2 regions of the Shewanella maritima genome follow, and region 1 is predicted to be linked to the other one. Evidence: predicted binding sites of a transcription regulator. Region 1 holds the regulator's gene; the other holds the start of a gene.
The links. Region 1 encodes sigma-54, which starts transcription at its own class of promoters, with help from an activator protein. Its sites were predicted from a motif close to GTTGGCACGNNNNTNGNNT; they were not measured.
Positions count from the first base shown of each region.

Region 2: a site for sigma-54 is predicted at 5,834-5,852, ahead of EXU30_RS03710 (YggN family protein). Genes of this name have one in related genera too.

Region 1 is NZ_CP036200.1:1,592,895-1,600,384, reverse strand. Features, by position in the region: gene mgtE (magnesium transporter) at 1-691, opposite strand, end outside; gene EXU30_RS06935 (HPr family phosphocarrier protein) at 799-1,068, opposite strand; gene rapZ (RNase adapter RapZ) at 1,097-1,957, opposite strand; gene ptsN (PTS IIA-like nitrogen regulatory protein PtsN) at 1,954-2,397, opposite strand; gene hpf (ribosome hibernation promoting factor) at 2,400-2,687, opposite strand; gene EXU30_RS06915 (RNA polymerase factor sigma-54) at 2,711-4,201, opposite strand; gene lptB (LPS export ABC transporter ATP-binding protein) at 4,347-5,081, opposite strand; gene lptA (lipopolysaccharide transport periplasmic protein LptA) at 5,090-5,695, opposite strand; gene lptC (LPS export ABC transporter periplasmic protein LptC) at 5,682-6,242, opposite strand; gene kdsC (3-deoxy-manno-octulosonate-8-phosphatase KdsC) at 6,239-6,787, opposite strand; gene EXU30_RS06890 (KpsF/GutQ family sugar-phosphate isomerase) at 6,787-7,490, opposite strand, start outside.
Region 2 is NZ_CP036200.1:865,506-872,995, forward strand. Features, by position in the region: gene hemW (radical SAM family heme chaperone HemW) at 1-643, shown strand, start outside; gene EXU30_RS03700 (DUF885 domain-containing protein) at 1,085-2,932, shown strand; gene EXU30_RS03705 (LysR family transcriptional regulator) at 3,516-4,457, opposite strand; gene EXU30_RS03710 (YggN family protein) at 4,966-5,787, opposite strand; gene glsB (glutaminase B) at 6,228-7,142, opposite strand; gene EXU30_RS03720 (50S ribosome-binding protein YggL) at 7,149-7,475, opposite strand.

The sequences.
Region 1 (7,490 bases):
GGCGCTCGAACAGTTGCGCAACTTCATTAGCGGGCATGTCGACAGGAATGCTCTCTAACTCAATATCCATGACATCGCGCACCGACATACTAGGGTTACAGGTTAATAAATCAGATAGTCTTACACCGCCTAGTACTTGGTCGCGCCTGTCGACTACGTACAGCATGTCTGTGGCATCAGGTAGATGCCCTCGTTGGCGCAGGTATCTAAGTACAACATCAATGTTAACGTCAGGGCGAAGGGTAACTGTATCGGTATTCATTAAACTACCCGCAGTATCATCTGGGTAACTCAATGCTTGTTCAACTCTGTGCCTGTCTTGACTGGTCATTGATTGCAACACCTGATGATAAACGGTATCAGGCAATGAGCGCAGAATGTAGGCGAGGTCGTCGGTATCCATGCCGGCGGTTGCTTGCGCTAACCGCTCCGGCGTCATATTACTAATGAGGGCGTCTTTTAGGTCTTCACCAAGCTCTTCTAAGATTTCTCCAGCTTGTTCCTGGTCAATCAATTGCCATAGTACTTGACGGCTGCGAGGTGGGGAAGACTCAAGAATGAGGGCAACGTCTGAAGGTGCCATGTCGTGCAGCATGTTGCGCACGTGGACAAACATGCCGCTTCCTAGGGCCTGGGTGAGTTGATTGAGTCTTTGCTCTGTTAGCTCTGTATCTAAAACTTCGACACCCATTGGTAGACTCTCCCCAAAAAATTTTGCTAATGGTAGCTTATCAAGTCGAGTACCACTAATTCATTTTTATGATATTGATGTTAAAAATTCGCTTGTATCACAGAGGGTTAACTGTTTTCCTCGAACTTAGCATCAATCAGTGCGCTTACTGCATCGAGTGCAGCCTGAGCATCATTACCGCTAGCTGTGAGGGTAATGGTTTTTCCTACACCGCTTTCCAACATTAATAGCCCTAATACGCTGGCTGCGCTTGCTTGCTTGTCGCCATGGATAAGCGTTATTTCGGCGTCGAATTTCGCAGCTAGGGTTGCTAGTTTAGTTGCTGCGCGAGCGTGCAGCCCGAGCTTGTTAGATATGGTTATTTGTCGTTGCAGCATAGGGTTGTGCACTTTTTATAAGTATAGGCTAGCTTTGTGCTGGCGTGCTTAGCTCGCGGTGACTCACAAGTATTTTGTGTTTGATGTGCGTGCTAAGGCGTTTTGCTACTTGTTCAGCAATAAACACTGAGCGGTGTTGACCACCAGTACAACCTATCGCGATGGTGACATAGCTGCGGTTGTTACGCTCAAGTTGCGGCATCCAGGTTTCGAAAAAATTGTCGATTTGCAGAACAAACTTACCTACCTGAGGTTGCTGATTAAGGAAATTTTGTACCCCTTTGTCTAGGCCTGTTAGTGGTCTTAGCTCAGGCTCCCAGTGAGGGTTAGGTAGAAAGCGCACATCAAACATAAAGTCTGCTTCTTTAGGCATACCATATTTAAAGCCAAACGAGTTGATATTGATCACCAGTTCACGGTCGACACTGCCAAGCAAAATTTCTCTAACCTTGTCACTGAGCTCATAGATGTTGAACTCGGAGGTATCAATAAAGTGGTCAGTTATATTCGAAATAGGCTCGAGTAATTTACCTTCTTGAATTATGGCGTCTTGCAAAGACAGGTGTTGCTTAGACAATGGATGTAAACGGCGCGTTTCGCTATAACGTTTGAGTAGCACTTTGTCGTTCGAGCTCAAAAAGAAGCTAGTGATACTGATATCGGCTGGTAATAGTTGTAGCTGAGCCTGCAGTACTTTTCCTTGCTCCTTTATGTTGCGCACATCAACGCTAATCGCAATAAGCTCATGTGAGCCTTTAAGCTGCTCAAGCAATGTATTGATCAATGGGATCGGCAGATTGTCGACACAGTAGTAACCTAAGTCTTCTAGCACCCTAAGTGCAACGGACTTTCCTGAGCCAGAACGACCTGAGACGATAACCAGTTTCATTGAGCGATCACCTGATAGAGTTGAGTTTTATCTGTTGATTTACGTAACTGTTTGAGTGTTTGCTTGTCATTAAGCTTTTCTGCAATACAAGCCAGCGTTGCCAAATGTTGCTGACATTGGTCTGACGGTACAATAAGCGCAAATAGTAAATCGACAGGTTTATCATCGATGGCATCGAAGTCAATCGCCTCATCGCACTTGATAAATACGGCGATAGGCTGTTCGATACTGTCTAAACGGCCGTGGGGAATTGCGATGCCATTACCTATACCTGTACTACCTTTTTTTTCTCGAGCGACAAGACTTTCGAAAATTTCTTGTGCTGAAAGGTCTGAGTATTGCTCTGCTGCGATTTCGCTGATGAGTTGCAATACCTTTTTTTTACTGCCCGGAGTGGCACAGGCAGTGCACTCCGGCTGCAGGATGGTACGAATTTCCATCATTAATGCTTGGTTAGCTTCTCTTTATGTTTGATTACCTGGCGGTCAAGTTTGCTGATCAAAGAGTCGATTGCAGCATACATGTCGCTGTGTTCAGAAGTGGCGAAGACTTCTCCTCCACTAAGGCTGACTTTAGCCTCAGCCTTTTGTACTTGTTTGTCGACATTTAGGATAACGTGCACATTGTTGATTTGCTCAAAATGACGCTCTAGTTTGGCAAATTTACTGTCAACATACTCTCTAAGTGAGTCAGTTAATTCAATGTGGTGCCCCGTTAGGTTTATTTGCATATATCGTCCTCCTTTGATTGAGCTTATAAGCTCTTACGTTGGTTTGAGGGCGGGATAAGCATTGCTTCACGGTATTTCGCTATCGTACGACGAGCAACATTAATCCCTTGCTCCGCTAACAGTTGTGCCATTTTGCTATCGCTTAATGGCTTTTTCTGATTTTCAGCGGCGACCAGCTTTTTGATAAAGGCGCGAATAGCTGTAGATGAGCATTCGCCGCCGTCATCTGTGCTGACATGGCTTGAGAAAAAGTATTTGAGTTCAAATAGACCGCGTGGCGTATGCATGTACTTTTGTGTGGTAACCCTGGAAATAGTGGATTCATGCATCTCGACGGCCTCAGCAATATCGTTGAGTACCATTGGTTTCATGGCTTCTTCACCATATTCAAAGAAGCCTTGTTGGAACTGTACGATACAGTTGGCCACTTTTAACAGGGTGTCATTACGGCTTTCTAGACTCTTAATGAACCACTTAGCCTCTTGCAAATGACCGCGAATAAACTGGCTGTCAGCCTGGCTCTTGGTGCTACGAGCCATAGAAGCGTAATGCTGATTGACACCAATTTTTGGCATGTTGTCAGGGTTAAGCTCCACGACCCAGCGGCCATTTTTCTTTAATACTGAAACATCAGGTATGACATATTCATCATCACTAGGTGTGATTGCCGCTCCAGGCTTTGGATTCAATGATTGGATCAGGTGAATTGCTTCCCTAAGTTCATCTTCTTTAAGCTTGGTTTTACGCATAAGTAAACGAAAGTCACGGCCAGCAATCAGGTCGAGATAGTTGGCAATCAACATACGCGCATTGTCAATATGAGGCGTGTCATTAGGAAATTGCGCTAACTGTATAAGCAGGCACTCACTTAGATCGCGCGCAGCAACGCCAATGGGGTCAAAATGCTGAATACGTTTAAGTACTGCTTCAACCTCCTCTAGCTCAACCTCTTCATCGCCCATAGCGCTAAGGATATCTTCGGTGCTTTGGGTTAAATAGCCTGTATCGTCAATGGCATCGATAATGGCTGTGGCGATGGCTAAATCGGTATCAGAAAAAGGAGTGAGGTTTTTTTGCCATTCCAAATGCTCGTATAGACCTTCTGTGGTCTCGCCTTGAAATGGCATATCATCGTCGCGTGAGCCAGAGCTGGTTGCGCCAGTGCTGGCAACTGGTGAGGCTGTATAGACTTCATCCCAGGTGGTGTCCATTGGCAGCTCGTCAGGCATAGATTCTTTATTGAGCGAGTCTGCGAGATCAACGTTGGAAGTATCTGTTTCAGCAGACTTTTGGCTTGCTTCACTAAAATCGGTATCAGCTTGATCTTGTTTGTCTTTTGAGGCGTCTTTACCGTCGTAAAATTCTTCTACTTCAAGCAGTGGGTTAGAGTCTAATGCTTGTTGTATTTCTTGTTGTAGCTCCAATGAAGACAGCTGCAGTAGGCGAATTGCCTGTTGCAGTTGTGGGGTCATAGTCAGGTGTTGACCCATTTTGAGCTGTAGTGACGCTTTCATTTACCACTTATCCCTAGGTATCGTATAAGAGACACACATTAATGCTTGTAATTGGTTTCCTTAGGAGAGACTGGATTGGTACTCAGTCGAAGCTAATGCTGTCGCCGCCCATGTAGTTGAGCGAGCGAAACCAAATCATCAATAACTATAGCTTGAATTGTTCACCTAAGTATACTGCACGAACTTGCTGATCGCTCAAGATCTCATCTGGTGTCCCCTCGGCAATTAAGTTACCCTGGCTCACGATATAAGCATGCTCACAAACATCGAGGGTTTCACGCACATTATGGTCAGTGATCAGCACCCCTAGACCACGAGATTTGAGTTGCTGAATAATTTTCTTGATGTCGATTACCGAAATTGGGTCAACACCCGCAAATGGTTCATCGAGCAAGATAAATTTCGGGTTTGCAGCCAGTGCTCGGGCAATTTCTACTCGGCGACGTTCACCGCCTGATAATGCCATACCTTGGCTATCGCGAATGTGAGTGATATGGAATTCTTCGAGTAAATGTTCAAGTTCTTCAACACGTTGCTCTTTAGTTAGCTCTTTACGTGTTTGTAAAACTGCCATGATGTTGTCGTGTACAGTTAGTTTACGGAAGATGCTTGCTTCTTGGGGTAAGTAACCAATGCCTTTGCGCGCACGCAGATGCATTGGATCAGAAGTTAAATCATCTGCATCAATTAAAATGCGCCCGTGGTCACTTTTTACAAGTCCAACAACCATGTAAAAGGTGGTGGTTTTACCTGCACCATTTGGGCCCAGTAGACCAACAATTTGCCCAGTGGAAACCGATAAGCTTACGTCTTTCACTACTTGGCGGTTCTTATAGCTTTTAGCCAGGTTTTCAGCCGTTAAGGTGATTTGCTCTGTCATTACTTAGCCTACTGATTACCTTGTGTTGATGGCTCTTGCTGTTGTTCTATTCGCCTTTGCGGCTCAGGCTGCTGCTCGACAGGTGCTTGCTCTGACGGATCTTGGAAGTTCTCTGGCTGGATAATGGTAATCACTCGCTCATCGCCCTTACTTTGGGCTATGAGTTCTTGCTTATCAATGTTGTAGCGAATGATATCACCCGTTACCTGACTGCCTGCTTGGTCAAGCTTAGCCTTACCTGTCAGCGTCAAGGTGGTGCTTGCGAGGTCGTAGCGTACTTCAGAGGCGCTAGCGGTACCGATTTTACCGTCGTCTAACTCTTGTGAAAAAGTCGCAGGGTTACCAGTGGCGACTAAGGTTTTGGTTACAGAGTTATCAGAAGTAAATGCGCGTAGTTCATCTGCTTGAATATTGATTGAACCTTGAACCACAGTCACTGGACCATAAAAAATGATTTGGTTATTTTTTATATCTGCCTTTTGGCTAACTGAGCTAATTTTTACTTGCTGCTGTAAGTCGCCTTCTTTTGCTTCAAGGGAGCTCATTGGGCTAACAAGCCCAAGGGCAACAATTGCTGAAGCCAACAACATCTGGCGTGGATTAACGTGGTTCATAACGTCCTTCTACCTGACTAAGTAGTGTTAATTCTTGAGTATTTAGGTCTGCATGTAAACCTAAACCTTGAATTTGAAAGCCTTTGCCCTCGATAAATACCGCTGATTTAGAGGTGCCAATTAAGGTATTTAAATCCAATTGTATCTGTTGTGTGCTCAGCGATTGCAAAGGCTCATCAACGTCAACTGCATCAATAAGTACATCCTGGCTGAGCGTCACCACATCTTTATTTTTATCTAATTGACCTTTGCTAGCACTCAGTTGCCATTGTGCTTCGCCATCTTCAGGAAACACCAGATAAACAGGGTCAGTAAAGTGAGTCATGTTAGTCGACTCAAAATGCTCCATGTGTTTAGCACTCACTCGGCTTTCGATCTGCCCTAAATCATTAAAGGTGGTGGTTTTAAGATCGTTAGCGATAAACTCTGGGCGGTCGACACCTGAGTCGACTTTTAGAGCTTGCTCGTTACGCTTGGCTTGTACTTGCCAATAGAGAATAAGCGCGGCGCTAAAAAACGCGATGATGGCGAGGGTGACTCGGCTCATACACTCATACCGTGAGCGCTAGCCAGTTTATCTTGGCTTTGCAAAAGCAGATCGGTTAACTCTCGCAGCGCACCATGACCACCGTTAATGCTGGTTGTCATATCACAGTGTTGCTTAACAAACGGGTGTCCGTCGGCGACACAAACTGATAGGCCTACCGCCTTCATAACGGGTAAGTCCACCATGTCATCGCCAATATAGGCCACTTGCTCTGGTGTAACTTGATACAGCTCAAGGAGTTCTTTAAATGGCACAAACTTGTCGTCAATACCTTGGTAGATGTGAGTGATGCCCAGTGCAGTCATACGGTTTTCGACAATCTGCGATTTGCGACCTGTTATCACAGCAACTTGAATGCCGCTGCCAAGCAGTGAGCGCACGCCATAGCCATCACGGGTATGGAACGCTTTAAGCTCTTCGCCAGCATTGCTGAGGTAGATACGGCCATCTGAAAATACGCCGTCGACATCGCAGATCAGTAGCTTAATTTGCTGTGCTTTTTGCCAGATTTGATCGCTAACTGGACCATATAAACTTTGAGGCATTAAATTACTCCTGCTTTAACCATATCGAGCATGTTCAATGCGCCAATAGGCTGGTGCTGCCCATCAACGACAATTAACCCGTTGATGTTCTTATCGTCCATCACTTGTAGTGCTTGCGCGGCTAAAATGCCTGCCTGGATAGTCACACAGTTTGGCGTCATTACCTGTGCAATTGATGTGTCTCTTAGATTAACCTGGGCATCGATAACGCGGCGTAAATCACCATCGGTAAAAATACCGACCAGCTTGTTACTGTCATCAACCACACCTGCCATACCTAGGCCTTTCTTGGTGATTTCATAAAGGGCATCGGTAATGGTGATGTTTTGCTTAACCAGCGGCAGACGCTCGTCTTTATGCATCACATCGTCAACTTTCAACAATAGCTTTTTACCCAATGAGCCGCCTGGGTGCGATAGCGCGAAGTCATCGCGAGTGAAGCCGCGTGATTGCAGTAATGCTACAGCTAGGGCATCACCCATTACCAGAGTGGCTGTGGTGCTTGATGTAGGAGCTAAGCCTAATGGACAAGCTTCTTCTGGTACCTTGATGCACAAATGCAGCTTAGCCAGTTTTGCCATATTGGATTCTGGCTTCCCCGTTACCGCAATAACAGGTACGCCCATACGCTGGATAACCGGCATCAGAGTTAGAATTTCACTTGACTCACCTGAGTTTGAAATTGCCATCACCACATCGTTTT
Region 2 (7,490 bases), 730 kb from region 1:
GCATGGTTTGCCAAGCCAAAGCTTTGATGAAGCCATGCAAGATATCGAGCAAGCTGCTGCGTTGCAGCCACCTCACCTATCCTGGTATCAGCTCACCATTGAGCCCAACACTCTGTTTCATTCAAAGCCGCCACAGTTGCCAGATGATGAAAACCTGTGGCAAATTTATGAGCAAGGACAAAAGCGCCTAGCCGAACTCGGTTATCAGCAATACGAAATATCAGCTTATGCCAAACCTGGCTTTCAATGTCGCCACAATCTCAACTATTGGCGCTTTGGTGACTATTTAGGTGTTGGTTGTGGCGCACACGGTAAAATTACCGATGTTGAAAACCATCGCATCATCCGCACAGTCAAAATTAAGCACCCAAAAGGCTACTTAAAAACTAACGACTATACCTTTGACACTCAATACGTCGACAAAGATGAGCTGGCAATTGAATACTTGATGAACCGTTTGCGTTTGATTGAGCCAATTCTAAAATCAGAGTTTGAGCAAAGAACCGGCCTTGCTGCAAACTCACTTGATGAAGGAATGAAGCAAGCCAAAGAACGTGGGCTAATAAAAGAAACCGAACACCATTGGCAGCTCACAGCTAAAGGACAGATGTTTGTCAACGAAGTACTATCGCTATTCTTGTAATTAGTAGCACCTCGAGGCACAAACGAGGAGCAATCAAACCTGTGCTTATGGCAACCTTGCTGCCATAAGCATTAGTTGCATAAAAATACCCAGCAAATGGCAATTAACACTCCAAGCCGATCAACTTGCCGCTCATACTAAAATAGCAGATTGCGCTCATTTGATATGCTGATGCAGAATTATCTGCGTCAATTCCAAAGCTTCTACCACACACTCTAACCTTGCTAATACGCCCTGCCGTTAACAATGCAACACACTTGCTAACATTTTTGTTAACACAAACGACTTTTCCTTTATTAGGATGTGCGCTGGATAATTCGCAATTTACTTAAACATCAACTGCTGAACCAAGCTATATCACGGTGCCTGTCACAACAAATAGCAACGTCAAATTCAGTAATTATTTAAGCTAGATTTACTCATCACTAATGGAAGTTAACGATGGCAATAAAAACCAAAACAACCCTCATCGCTCTCGCTATAGCAACCGTATTTGCAGGCACAGCTTGTACTAACGTCAACTCTTCAAGTTCAGCTACGCAACCTGTAGCAGAACAAGTAGAGGCTAAAACTGAATCGCAAAAAGCCAATGAGCTTTACCAAGCCATCTTTATGGAAAATGTGATGGCGAGCCCTGTGTACCAAACTTATCTTGGTATCAAGAAGGACTATGGTAAATGGGACGACATTAGCGATAAAAACACTGATGAAAATCTAGCTCGAGCTAAAAAACACCTTGCCCAACTTGCTAAAATTGACGTAACTCAGTTAGATGAGCAAACCGCACTTAGCCAAAAGTTATTGGTTGCTAATCTAGAAAACCAAATTGCTGATGATAAGTGGCGTCACCACAACTATCCAGTTAACCAAATGTATGGCCTGCACTCTATGGTTGCATCATTTTTGATTAACCAACATCAAATTGCCGATGTTAGTGATGCTAAAGCCTACATTAGCCGCTTAAACGGCACTAAGCCAATGCTCAAACAACTTGAAACTGAGCTGCAATTGCGTGCAGACAAAGGCATTATCGCGCCGAAATTTGTGTTCCCATACGTTATTTCAGACAGTCAGAACATTATCACCGGTGCCCCATTTGATAACAGCGGCGCAGACAGCACACTGTGGGCAGACTTTAACCGCAAAATTGATAAGTTAGAGTTAGATGCAGACAGCAAGCAAGCACTGTTAGATGAAGCAAAAGCTGCGCTCATTAACAACTTACAACCGGCATATAAGAGCCTAGTTAGCTACTTAAACAAGTTAGAGCAACAAGCCGATACCCGTGATGGTGTGTGGAAGCTGCCTGAAGGTGATGTATTTTTCAATAACGCACTTAAGCGAACCACCACAACAGACATGACATCTGAGCAAATCCACCAGCTAGGACTGAGTGAAGTCGCCCGCATTCACGGTGAGATGAAGCAAATCATGGCGAAAGTTGGCTTCAAAGGTAACCTGCAAGAATTCTTCACCTTTATGCGTGATGACGAGCAATTCTATTACCCAGAAACAGATGAAGGTAAAGCGGCTTACTTAAAAGAAGCAAAAGCCATGATTGACGTCATGGAGTCACGCTTAGATGAAGTATTTAAAATTAAACCTAAAGCGCCACTTGTCGTGCGTCAGGTCGAGGCATTCCGTGAAAAATCTGCGGGTAAGGCGTTCTATAGCCAGCCAGCGCCTGATGGTTCACTACCAGGCATTTACTATGCGAACCTTTACGACATGAAGGCCATGCCTAAATACCAAATGGAAGCGCTTGCCTACCATGAAGGTATTCCAGGCCACCATATGCAAATCGCTATTTCACAAGAGCTTGAGGGCATTCCTATGTTCCGCAAGTTTGGCCGCTACACAGCTTACACTGAAGGCTGGGGACTCTATACCGAGTACTTCCCGAAAGAGATGGGCTTATACCAAGACCCTTATTCTGACTTTGGTCGTCTAGCAATGGAGTTATGGCGCGCGTGTCGTTTAGTGGTTGATACGGGTATTCACACCAAAAAGTGGACTCGTGAGCAAGGTATCGCATATTACGTTGATAACACGCCAAACGCTGAGTCTGATGCTATCAAGATGGTTGAGCGCCACGTAGTCATGCCATCTCAAGCTACCGCTTATAAAGTAGGTATGATCAAAATTCTAGAATTACGTGAAGATGCCAAAGCTAAACTTGGCGACAAATTTGATATTCGCGACTTCCACACACTTATCTTAAAGAATGGTCCTCTGCCGCTTGATGTTTTAGAGCAGCAAGTTGACCAATGGGTTGCGAGTGTTAAGTAAGCTAATACTTAGCTTATAGACATAAAATCGCTAAAAAGGACAAGCAAACGCTTGTCCTTTTTTGTTGCCACAATCACAGCACGCAACGGTTAGTATGAGTGATTAACTATCGGATAAAGCGTGCTTAGATACATCGCTAAGGTAGAAGCACGTAGACAAATAAGGCGAGTGTCACTGCAAGTCAGCTGAATTACAGGCAAAAAATAACCCCAGACAAAGTCTGGGGTACCAAAATTAGGATGATGGTTTGAAGGCTCGCACTGTTTGATAAATAAAACAGCTGCCAGCTAAGATCCAAAACTGCGAAGTTGCTGATTTGTATATTTAAAAAAGAAGGGGTCATTTCTTTTTTAAATATAGGGTTCAAATCATTTTGAATCAGATGAGGTCATTGTATTTATTTCAGAACAGAGTGCAATAGGACTTTTGCCCAGATCACCCTAAGCCATTGAAGTTAACTTTTTACCAATGTGATCAAGATCAACCTAAGCAACTGTTTCAATTGCAAAAACAAAAAACCGCGAACTAATTCGCGGCTTTTTACTAAATTCCGAACAATGTTTTCACCATGTATGGTTGGTGACTATTTGCGCATTTTATATAAATGCTCACATTTCGCGTCCCAATATGGCGGGCTACCAATGTGCTCTTTAATAAAGTCGATAAACGCACTAACCTTAGGCGCTAAGTGCTTACGGCGTGGGTAAACAGCTTGCAGTGGTAAGTTATTGGTTAACTGCCACTCAGGTAACAACGGAACCAAGGTACCCTGCTCTAACTCATCTTCAAGCAGGTAGCTTGCAAGGTAAACCACACCCAAGCCACTTACTGCCGCAGACTTAAGCGCTGGTGCATTATCCACACGGAAATTACCAGAAACGCCTATCTCGCAATAATCGTCACCTTTCTTAAACTGCCACATGCTGTGCTCATGCCACTCACCTTGGTAAACAAGGCAGTTATGGTCAACTAGCTGTTCAGGGCGAGTTAAGGTGCCGTGCTTAGCAATATAATCAGGCGACGCAGCTAACAAGAACTGACACTTCATTAGTGGCCTGGCAACCATGCCAAGTGGTAACTGCTCAGACATAGTTAACAGTAGATCTAAGCCTTCACTTACTACGTCAACCTTATGATCAAGCAAGCTCACCTGCAGTTCTAACTCAGGGTGCTTTGCCATAAACTCTGGCAGTGCCGGAATGATGTGCATGGTACCGAAAGACTGGGAAATACCCACCTTAAGTACACCACGAGTTGCATCATTGAGGTTATGCACACTGGCAACAGCTTGCTCAGCATCACGCAGTAGCTCTTCACCTTGAAGGTAAAGCAGATTACCCGCCTCAGTTAAACTTAAACTACGTGTCGTACGTTGAATAAGTTGCACACCAAGTTTGTGTTCTAAGTCAGCGACTTGAGTACTCACTTTGGATTTAGAAATCCCAAGACGTCTAGCAGCAGCACTAAAACTGCCTGCTCGAGCCACATGGGTAAAAATTGCAATGGGTTCTAACAGTTCTAACATGGAAGTCGCCTTAAATTGATTACGACACAAAAGTATTAAGCGAAGTCCTTCTGTTCATAAGCGGTCTACTTATTCGGCTAACATTACTCAACCATTGTGCTAACGGTTGCAACAATGCACCTCAGAAGGCGTCTACATCTTGTTAACGATTATCCGAAATAGCCAACTATTTCAGGAATCCAAGTTATTTTTCTTATAATTTTTATGAGTATAACAAAAAATTGTCCAATTGCTCTATATTTATAATTGACAATTTTTTTAGCCGAACAAAGTTGATATTTTTTGTGCAACTGATAGGAAACTATTTGTGCGACCAGCCCGTGAACAGGCAAAAAAAGCCCCTGTTACCTTGGATGAAGTAACAGGGGAAGGTCAGGATATTTGTTAAAATATCGAGGGAAGATTTTACGTGCTGCGTCTTCAACAACTTCGAAAGCAACAGCTTCGAAGAATCAAAACTCTAGGACTGACAACACAGGTTAGCTAATTTAGATAGCTAGTTAACACCTTATTCAGATTTAGCCACATACGAGCTAGGTTGCGTCAGTACATAAGGTGCAAGCTCTGGTACTTCTCGGCGTAGTTGCTGCTCTAGTTCAACAACTGACTGGAAGTTCTCGCATACTTTTTCAGCTCTATGTTCGATGTCTTTTGACTGCTCAGCGATTTGCATTTCGATGTCATCGCCAATGTTTTCCATTTTACGGCCAAAGGCTTCCATCTTCTCTTCAAAGCTGCCACCTTCAGAAGACATGATTTGACCACCTAGCGCCATCATCATGGTGCCGATAGAGTTAGTCATCACCTCTTCAATTTCTTTCTCGAACTCTTCGTTGAACGCATTTTCCATTGTGGTTTCTGTTGCGCCTAAGAAGAAACGATCACCCTGCTGGTATGCTAACTCGTCAACTCGATCTTGAATGCCAACCATTAACTCATCTATTTGGCTACCTGCCGCATCACCTAAGATTGGTGTCAGCGCCATGCTTACAGCTTGAGTGGCTAACACTACAACGTCACCAACTAGGTCAATCACTTCAGGTACTTGTTTAGATACGGCGTCAGAGTATTGATTAACAAGCGCTTGTTGTTTGGCATCAAGTTCAACTTGCTTGCCATTGACATACAACTCACCCATTTCGATACGATATTGTTCTTTACCTTGATCACTTACCTGCAAACGTTTTGGCTCAACAGTGATATCGTAGTTAAGCGCTACGTTGCACTCGTCATCGCTGAATGAAATCTTTGCTTGGGCCGGCATAGCAAAAGTAGTCGATAATACTAAGCCTGTTACCGCAGCAGCTTTAAGCAAGTGTTGATTAGTCATTGTCATCATCCTTAGTCGTTTAAGTCTTTCCAATTTGTTTAGGATAAAGCACGAGGTGTGCCAAATATTAAAAACCAATAATTTTCATAAACTTAAAGTTAAGGCAATGTCTTTAGCAAGTTGGACTTGATGAGCGAAATAACTAACAAGTTGGTCTTTTTAACTAGAGTTGAGGAATTTAACCAATGAGTGAATAACAGGTTAAATGATAGAAATCCAAGTTTGTGCCACAAAGCACTAAGTGATTTAAGCTGCAAGTGATTTAAGCTGCAAGTGATTTAAGCTGTAAGTGATTGAACCAGCAAACGAGAGATAAAAGTAACTTGCCGCAAATAGCGGTAAACAAACGCTGGTGCGATTGGAAATATGCACTTTAGCCAATACCTCTTTAAAGAGATGTTGGCTAAAGCTGTGAGCTGTTGTTAGATAAGTGACTCGCGTTAAAAAATTGAGCGCCCAAGTTGCTGACAAATATGCTCAAGCATGGCTGTGCCAGCGAGCGAATTACCGTTAGCATCAAGCTCTGGTGACCATACGCAAATCGACATATCACCGGGAATAACTGCGATAATACCACCACCAACACCGCTTTTACCTGGCATACCAACACGATAGGCAAACTCTCCTGCGCCATCATAAAGTCCAGAGGTTGCAAGCAAGGCATTAAGCTGACGGGTTTGTACCGGGGTAATAAGCTGCTTACCTGCAAGCGTCTTACCTTTGTTAGCAAGATAAAACATCGCTCTTGATAGATCGGCGCAGTTCATTCGCAGTGCGCAGTAATGGAAGTAGCTTTTTAAAACCGTATCAACATCTTCATGAAAGTTGCCGAATGACTTCATCAGGTAGGCAATCGCGGCATTTCGGGCACTGGCTTGATATTCAGAGTGAGCCACGGTTTTGTCGTAGCAAATAGACTGATTACCCGCCATCTCCCGTACCCGCTCAAGCATTCTATGCTTAGGGGCACTCAGTCTAGACTGAATAAGGTCGGCAATTACCAGCGCACCAGCGTTAATAAACGGGTTACGCGGCTTACCACGCTCAAGCTCAACTTGCACCAGTGAGTTAAACGACTGTCCTGACGGTTCTTTACCAACTCGGCTCCAAATCTCATCTTCTTGATAAAGATTAAGCGCCATAGTTAGACTAAACACCTTAGAGATACTTTGAATCGAGAATGGCTCTAAATAGTCACCCGCACCGATAGTCGTGCCGTCAATGCTAGTAACCGCAATCGCTAGCTTATTAGGATTAACATTCGCTAGTGCGGGAATATAGTCAGCGACTTTGCCCTGACCTAAAAGCGGCCGAACTATGTCGACCGCTTGTTTAAGTAAATCTGCTTGTGGCAATGTTCATTAGTCCCAGTAAAGGTCGTATAAAGCACTCACTTCAACATCTTTCGCAGGCTGCTCTGCCCAAAAGGCTTTAACCGCTGCCATGTCTTCCTCGGTGCACTTACCTAGAGTTTGAGTAGCGATAATGCCCTCCCACTCTTTATGGCCGCCACCATGGAAACCTAATTTGCGCGCCTCGATTACATCATCGATAAACTTATCAACAATCTCGTCAATCTGTGACTCTGTCACCGAATCTTCGAAAGTCCAGTTAACGTCGAATCCAAGCTCTTGGAACTCATCAACGCGTAGTTTCTTACGTAAACGACGGCTACGATTCTTAGCCATGTTATCTCTCCTTAA